Regions from separate parts of the Paenibacillus sp. FSL R10-2771 genome, predicted to be linked through region 3. Evidence: riboswitches for the same ligand, from Rfam matches in the RefSeq annotation. Region 3 holds a riboswitch; each other region holds the start of a gene.
The links. A riboswitch is a leader RNA that binds a small molecule or an ion and turns the genes downstream of it on or off. The one in region 3 is predicted to bind cobalamin.
Positions count from the first base shown of each region.

Region 1: linked by a shared signal. The riboswitch ahead of NSU14_RS29495 (anaerobic ribonucleoside triphosphate reductase) and the one ahead of NSU14_RS26880 (S-layer homology domain-containing protein) in region 3 are both predicted to bind cobalamin.
Region 2: linked by a shared signal. The riboswitch ahead of NSU14_RS21830 (energy-coupling factor ABC transporter permease) and the one ahead of NSU14_RS26880 (S-layer homology domain-containing protein) in region 3 are both predicted to bind cobalamin.

Region 1 is NZ_JBBOBM010000001.1:6,836,199-6,838,461, forward strand. Features, by position in the region: gene NSU14_RS29480 (sugar phosphate isomerase/epimerase family protein) at 1-159, opposite strand, end outside; gene NSU14_RS29485 (MTH1187 family thiamine-binding protein) at 210-518, opposite strand; cobalamin riboswitch at 860-1,090, shown strand; gene NSU14_RS29490 (hypothetical protein) at 1,207-1,332, opposite strand; gene NSU14_RS29495 (anaerobic ribonucleoside triphosphate reductase) at 1,429-2,263, shown strand, end outside.
Region 2 is NZ_JBBOBM010000001.1:5,107,262-5,109,524, reverse strand. Features, by position in the region: gene NSU14_RS21835 (ArsR/SmtB family transcription factor) at 1-842, opposite strand, end outside; cobalamin riboswitch at 1,007-1,202, shown strand; gene NSU14_RS21830 (energy-coupling factor ABC transporter permease) at 1,359-2,123, shown strand; gene NSU14_RS21825 (energy-coupling factor ABC transporter substrate-binding protein) at 2,123-2,263, shown strand, end outside.
Region 3 is NZ_JBBOBM010000001.1:6,231,482-6,233,744, reverse strand. Features, by position in the region: gene NSU14_RS26885 (GAP1-N2 domain-containing protein) at 1-175, shown strand, start outside; cobalamin riboswitch at 693-881, shown strand; gene NSU14_RS26880 (S-layer homology domain-containing protein) at 1,074-2,263, shown strand, end outside.

The DNA.
Region 1 (2,263 bases), 600 kb from region 3:
ACGGCGCAGTTCTCCTGCAGACACGCCGAAATAACCGGCGAATTCTACCGCCTGATATCCCATCTCCGCAACTTTGCCCAGTGTACCCAGGAAATCGCGCTCCGTCTGGTCACGCAGTGTGTACATTTGAATCCCGATCTGCTGTGAGGCTTTTGCCATGAAAGATCCGCTCCTTATAGGTTGAATCTGATTACAACTACAGGTACTCTTTACTCTCCTTGCAGCTTGCGTTCCACGGATTCCAGCTTGCTGCGGCTCGTAGAAGGCTTGTCACGACGGTCATCAATCTTAAGCGAGGTGGAAACCCGCTGTGCTCCTGACGTAAACGGCGACTCATGCAGCGCTTCTACCGCAGCAAGAATCCGTGCAACCGGTCCTTCAATAATAGTCCCCATCGAAGTAAGCTCATAGGTAATCCCCTCCACGGTCTGCAGCACACGCTGCATATCGGCCACATAGCTGCTGAGACTGGTACTGCCAGTGCCAATCGGAATAACGGTCACTTCGCCAATCGCCATTATGAAATCCCTCCTGCAAGTTTGATGAGTCTGCTCTGTCCTTACTCCTTAATTGTAACCCTTCAGCGCCGCTCCCACAAATACCCATAGCCCCCCCCTCTTTATTACTATCTCCCTAGTAAAACTACTAGGATTAGACGCACTCTATTTATGGAGTCTTTGTGGCATCTTTTGGGACAATTTATGACTCATTTAAGGCCATATCCACAGGAAAGTTGTGGATTACCTGTGGACTAACTGTGGATCATCTGTGAGTAAACCTGCGGAACCCGCTCCCCGCGCGGATTCGCAAAAAAATGTTTACAAACACAATATATTGAGTTACTTTTATTTAACAACAACAAAATATAGTAGAAACAGGTGTTTCGCCCTCTTGCTAGGGTTGAAGCTTAATAGGGAAACACGGTGCAAATCCGCTGCGGTCCCGCCACTGTAACCGGATGTTCCAGCTGCCAGACGCCGCTGGAGCAGCATCCTCCGACAACAAGCCACTAAGGGGCTGCGAGGCCCCTCGGGAAGGCGCCGGAGGGCATGCCGGAAGCCAGGAGACCTGCCTGTTTCTGTGGCACCTGTTAGACTCCTGCGAGGAACAGGCGAGGTGCCCGCATGCGGCCTGCACGAGCAGAGTTAGCCTTTCCGTTAATCGGGCCAGAGGCTGCCGATACCTGAGGACGATAGAGTATCGTCCTCAGGTATCGGCTTCTGCGGAAGGTACAAGAACAGGTTCCAGAACAGGACAAGCCCTGTGCCCGTTCGTATTTTCCACATAGACCACCGGCAAATGTCCGCTGTTTCGGATATTTGCAATACGCATTCGGGCATTTCCCGCCTCCCGGCTGGAGATGCCTTTTTACTGATGTCATGGAGCACATGCTTCACGCTTACGATACCGAGAGGAGAGAGCTATACAATGACGCTGCTGGAGAAACGATATAACGAAGGACAAGCTGCACAGGAAGTTCTTTTGGAAGAAGTTATTCATTTGGGACGGGATATTATCGACAGCCGGGATTTGGATCTGCTGCGCGAGAACGCCAACTTGAACGGGGAGAGCTTCTCCGGCAAGATGAGCAAATTCGGCAGTGAATATTCCAAGTGGTACGCCCGCAATTTCACAATGCCGCCACAGCTCGTGCAGGCTATTGAAGATAATGTTGTATATGTACACGACCTGGACCAATATGCCATTGGAACAACTAACTGCATCTTCATCCCGTTTGAACGTCTTCTCCGCGAAGGCTTCAATACCGGCAACGGCAGCGTCCGCCCTCCGAATTCGATTATGACGGCTATGTCGCTGGTGGCGATTATTTTCCAGTCCCAGCAGAATGCCCAGTACGGCGGCGTATCCGCCAACAAGCTGGATTACGATCTGGCGCCTTATGTCACTAAATCCTTCGCTAAGCTGTTCCGCAAAGGAATGGAATACTTCGAGGAAGGTACAGCCGGCGAAGCGCTCGGCGAGGTCACTATGACCCGCAGCGATCTGGAAGAGAAGTATCCGCGTGCCTTCCGTTTCGCCCTGAAAGAGACAGAAATTGAAACCCTTCAGGCTGCGGAGAGCATGGTACATAACCTGAATACCATGTCCAGCCGCTCCGGCGGCCAGATTCCTTTTACCAGCATCAACTACGGAACCTGCACCTCTCCGGAGGGCCAGCTCGTGATTAGCTCCCTCTTAACTGCTACTATGAACGGACTTGGCAGCGGAGAAACACCGGTGTTCCCGATTCAGATCTTCAAGT
Region 2 (2,263 bases), 1.1 Mb from region 3:
AAGGTAAGGCCGCCGATATGCTCCGCATCCTCTTCCACAGAGACCTTGAACGTCCACTGCTTATCACGGATACCGACCTGCTCCAGCGTAACCTCTGACAGCTTCTGACCGTCCATGAACGTGCCCGCCGGAGTAATCCGCAGCTGCTTAAGCAGCCCATATTGGTTGGTGAGCGCAGGCCACCAGGCAGGAGTGTATTTGCCCGGGCTGTCCCCGTAGTCGCCGGGGCTGGTCCAGAAGCCTAGCCGCTGACCGTTCAGTGTGAAGGTGATGTCGGAGGGCCAGTTATTATTGATGGACGGGGCTTCGGAGGCAATCTCCATCGTGATGACCAGCTCCTCCGGCTTCTGGCTGGACAGCAGGAAGTTCGGGATTTTATATTCTACGAATCCTTTGCCGAACCACAGAATGCCCGCATTCACCCGCTCCTGATCCCAGAAATACCGCGGATCGTCAAAGTTGCCAATCACCCGCTCGGTTGTAGATAAGCCGCAGGTCGGTTCAATCTGGAAATCAGAGTAGTGGCCCACGGGAATTTCCTTACGGTAGCCTCTGCGCTGTGTTCTGGCTTGTCCGGGGAAAATAATCTCAGCACTCTCGGCGGCCAGTGTACAAATCTTCTGCAGTCCGCTGCGCCCGGGAGCCATGTGGCTGCGGATCAGTCCGGCAGCTTCCAGCTTGCGCACATGCATCGTCATAATGGCACTGCTGAGCTTCAGCGCCCCGGCCAGTTCCTTGACGTTCATAGGCTGTTCGGACAGGAGCCGCAGCATCTGCAGGCGCACAGCGCTGGATAACGCTTCGTACACGGGTAAAGATTGTTCGGTTAGATCAAGTTTCATGCGCTGCCTCCACGTTCAGGTTATATAGTTAATAATTATATTACTCAAATGATATTCTTACAAGCAAATGAACGCTGCCCAACAAGCAAATGAATACTGCGTCCTTCGCAGCCGCTCCAATTTTATCACAGACATGCAGAGCCTGTTCCGCTATGATGTAGGATGGATTAGCGATGTAACAAGGTGCTCTTGCCGGATCAGGCAAGGGATAACAGGGAATCGGGTGCAAGTCCCGAGCGGTCCCGCCACTGTAAGGAAGAGCTGAACTTCATGATGTCACTCGGGGAGAACCCCGGGGAAGACGAAGGATATAGCGCCCGTATTCCAAGCCAGGAGACCTACCTTGATTACGCACACCACGACTCTACGCGGATAGGAGCGGTGTACGGATAGGTTAATGAGAAGAGGCGTCTCTGCAGCGTCCTCTATCGAATCATACCTGCGTACATAAACTCCCACCCTGAAGGGCGGGAGTTTTTTGGGTTTGCTATATTAAAGAAACTTGGAGGCTGACAAATGAAGAAACGCGGATTTTGGAGTTTTGCGGCGCTGATTGCCGGATTTACAGTGTACTTTATGCTGAATGAACCGGGAACGGCCCAGGCTATGCACATTATGGAAGGGTTTCTGCCGGTAGGCTGGGCCGTGTTCTGGTGGGTGGCGTTCTTACCGTTCTTCATACTCGGGATTATCAGGCTTAGATCGATGACCAGGGAGAATCCGGAGCTGAAGCTGCTGCTCGGTCTGGCAGGGGCGTTCACCTTCGTCTTATCGGCGCTCAAAATGCCTTCCGTTACCGGAAGCAGCTCGCATCCTACAGGTACCGGACTTGGCGCAGTTATGCTGGGACCGTTGCCGATGGGCGTGATCGGCTCGATCGTGCTGTTGTTTCAGGCGCTGCTTCTGGCGCACGGGGGGATCACTACGCTGGGGGCGAATGCGTTCTCGATGGCGGTCGCGGGGCCTTTTGCCGGATATGCAGTCTATAAGCTGATGATGAAGCTGCCGGACCGCGAGAAGCTGGCCTTATTCTGTGCAGCGGCGGTTGCCGATCTGATGACTTATGTAGTGACTTCCTTCCAGCTTGCGGTGGCTTTTCCGGCTGCGGATGGCGGAGTCCTGGCGTCTTTTCTCAAATTCGGGGGGATCTTTGCCGTGACGCAGATTCCGCTGGCCATCAGCGAAGGGCTGCTGACCGTATTATTGTGGAACTGGCTGAAATCGTACAGTCCGAATGAAATGTCGCTCCTGAAACGTAAGGTCAAAGGGGGAAATGCATAATGAGCAATAAATGGAAAAATGGATTGATGCTGCTGGCTGTTGTCCTGCTGTGTGTCTTGCCGCTGCTGTTCGTGAGTGGTGATTTCGGCGGGGCCGATGATGCTGCCGAGGGTGTGATCACAGAGATTAACCCCGAATAT
Region 3 (2,263 bases):
GCTGGAGCCGGGCGCAAAGCTGGCCGCGGGTGATGTGATCACTGCGGGAATCTATACGCTGAAGCTACAGGCTAGTCCGGGGAGCATTCTGGGAAGTACCCCGAGCACTACTCCGGAGACTACACCCGGCCCCGGCCCCACTCCTTCCGCCAGCCCGGACACGGATGCGGAATGATTGGGTGAGAGCCTGAATTGGGCGAAGCCGGATGTAAGAGAAGTCCGGCATTTCATCAACGGTGCTTCCGCGTAAGCTGGCAGAGAGGTCATTGTACTTTGTACACTCAAATCAGGAATAATCAGCCCTATTATGCGTTCTATTGTATTTGGTACATTAGAATCCGGATTTTAGAGCTTATAAGGGGTATATTCCAAAATCAATTGTACTAAATACAGCAGAATGCATTATGGCCGCCTTTTATTCCCATTCTGTTGTACATAATACAATCAACCAGCTGCCGGCTCTTGCCGGAAGCGGAAGCATCACTATTTAAGTCCTGAACAGCATGATATGCCGGGAGAATGCGGCGAGTGTTGTTCAGGACTTTTTGTGCGGAAGGGGCCGGTTGTGCCTATAATTGAAACAGCTTGTCTATAGACATACAGGGGAATAGTAGATATGATTGTTTGTGAATATTCAAATTTAATAAGCTTTGGAAAAAGGTGCGGATTTCCGTAGAAACAGGCGTAGTCATGCAACAGATACCCATGCCGGTTCTACGATTGTAATCTGCTTAAAAGGGAAGTCCGGTGCAAGTCCGGTGCGGTCCCGCCACTGTAAATGCGGAGCGACTCCTGAGAAGTCACTGTCTGATAATAGGATGGGAAGGCGGGGGAAGCAATGAAGCTTAAGCCAGGAGACCTGCCTTTTTCGTTGTTGTTTCTATTCTTCGGGGGTAAGAATGCGGAACAGGTGCAAATATAAGCAGTGGCTGTGTGAGGGAAACTTCATATCAGCTGCATGTATTGTATCCTTCCCCGGCCGCCCTGTACAGGGCGGTCTTTATGTTGCACCCGCATCAGCGGAGGACGCAGGATTCATCTATACCATTCTATTCACAGAAAGAGGTCAAGCAATGAAGAACAATTTATCATCCAAGTTTATCCGGCTGGGTCTGATCGTTGTCATGATGTTCGCGGTTCTGGGAGCGGCTGTAGCTCCGGCGGGACAGGCTTTTGCAGAGACGGCTGCGAGCACTGGGAATAACGCGGCATCTCTACCTTCAGGCACAGCAGTTAGCGTAGCTGAGGCAGTCTATGCCACTTCGGAGTTTGTGCTGAAGGCCGGAGTCCAGTCCGACTGGCAGGCCATCGGCCTAGCGCAGGCGGGCTATAAGGTTCCGGATAGTTATTTAAAGGCGCTTGAGAGTAAAGTAGCCGCAGCCAAGGGTGTCTACGCCAGAGCTACGGACTATGCGCGGATTACGCTTACGGTTAGGGCGCTTGGCGGGAATCCGGCGGATGTTGCCGGCTACAATCTGATTGAGAAGCTCTACAATAACGATAAAATTACCGGCCAGACGCTGAACAACGCAGCCTATGTACTGCTGGCGCTTGATTCCGGAACTTATACTATGCCTGACAATGCGAAATGGACCCCAGCTAAATTGCTGGCTGAGATCCTGTCCAAGCAGAACACTGACGGAGGCTTCACTCTGACTACGGGGGCTAGTGATCCGGACATGACGGCGATGGTGCTTACTGTGCTGGCAGGACATAAGGATGATCCGGCAGTCAATACCGCAGGACAGCGGGCGGCAGCCTGGCTGGCGACTGCACAGGACAAGAACGGCGGCTATGGTGACAGCAGCGAGAGTGTCGCTCAAGCCATTATTGGTCTGTCCTCCTTTGGCATTGACCCGGCAGGGGCGGAGTATACCGTAGGCAATGTAAACCTTGTCAGTAAGCTTCTTAGCTATAGTGCAGCAGATGGCGGGTTCGCTCATACAGCGGGGGGAAGCTACAATCAGCTCTCGACAGAGCAGGCACTGGAAGCATTGGTAGCTTACAAGCTTTTCAGCACAGGCAGCAAGCTCTATGATCTTAGCAATTCACCTGTGAAGAGTCCTCAGGTTAGTGTGTCCGTTGCCATTGAGAGCCCTAACGGAACCCTGGCAGAAGGCACTGTATATGCGGGAAATGTACTTCAAGCACTGGAGAAGGCAGCGGCGGCGAAGAAGGTGGCCCTGGTCAATGAAGCTGGCAATTACGTGACGGGAATCGGCGGCGTAACTGCGGGTGCTTTTGGCGGCTATGACGGGTGGAT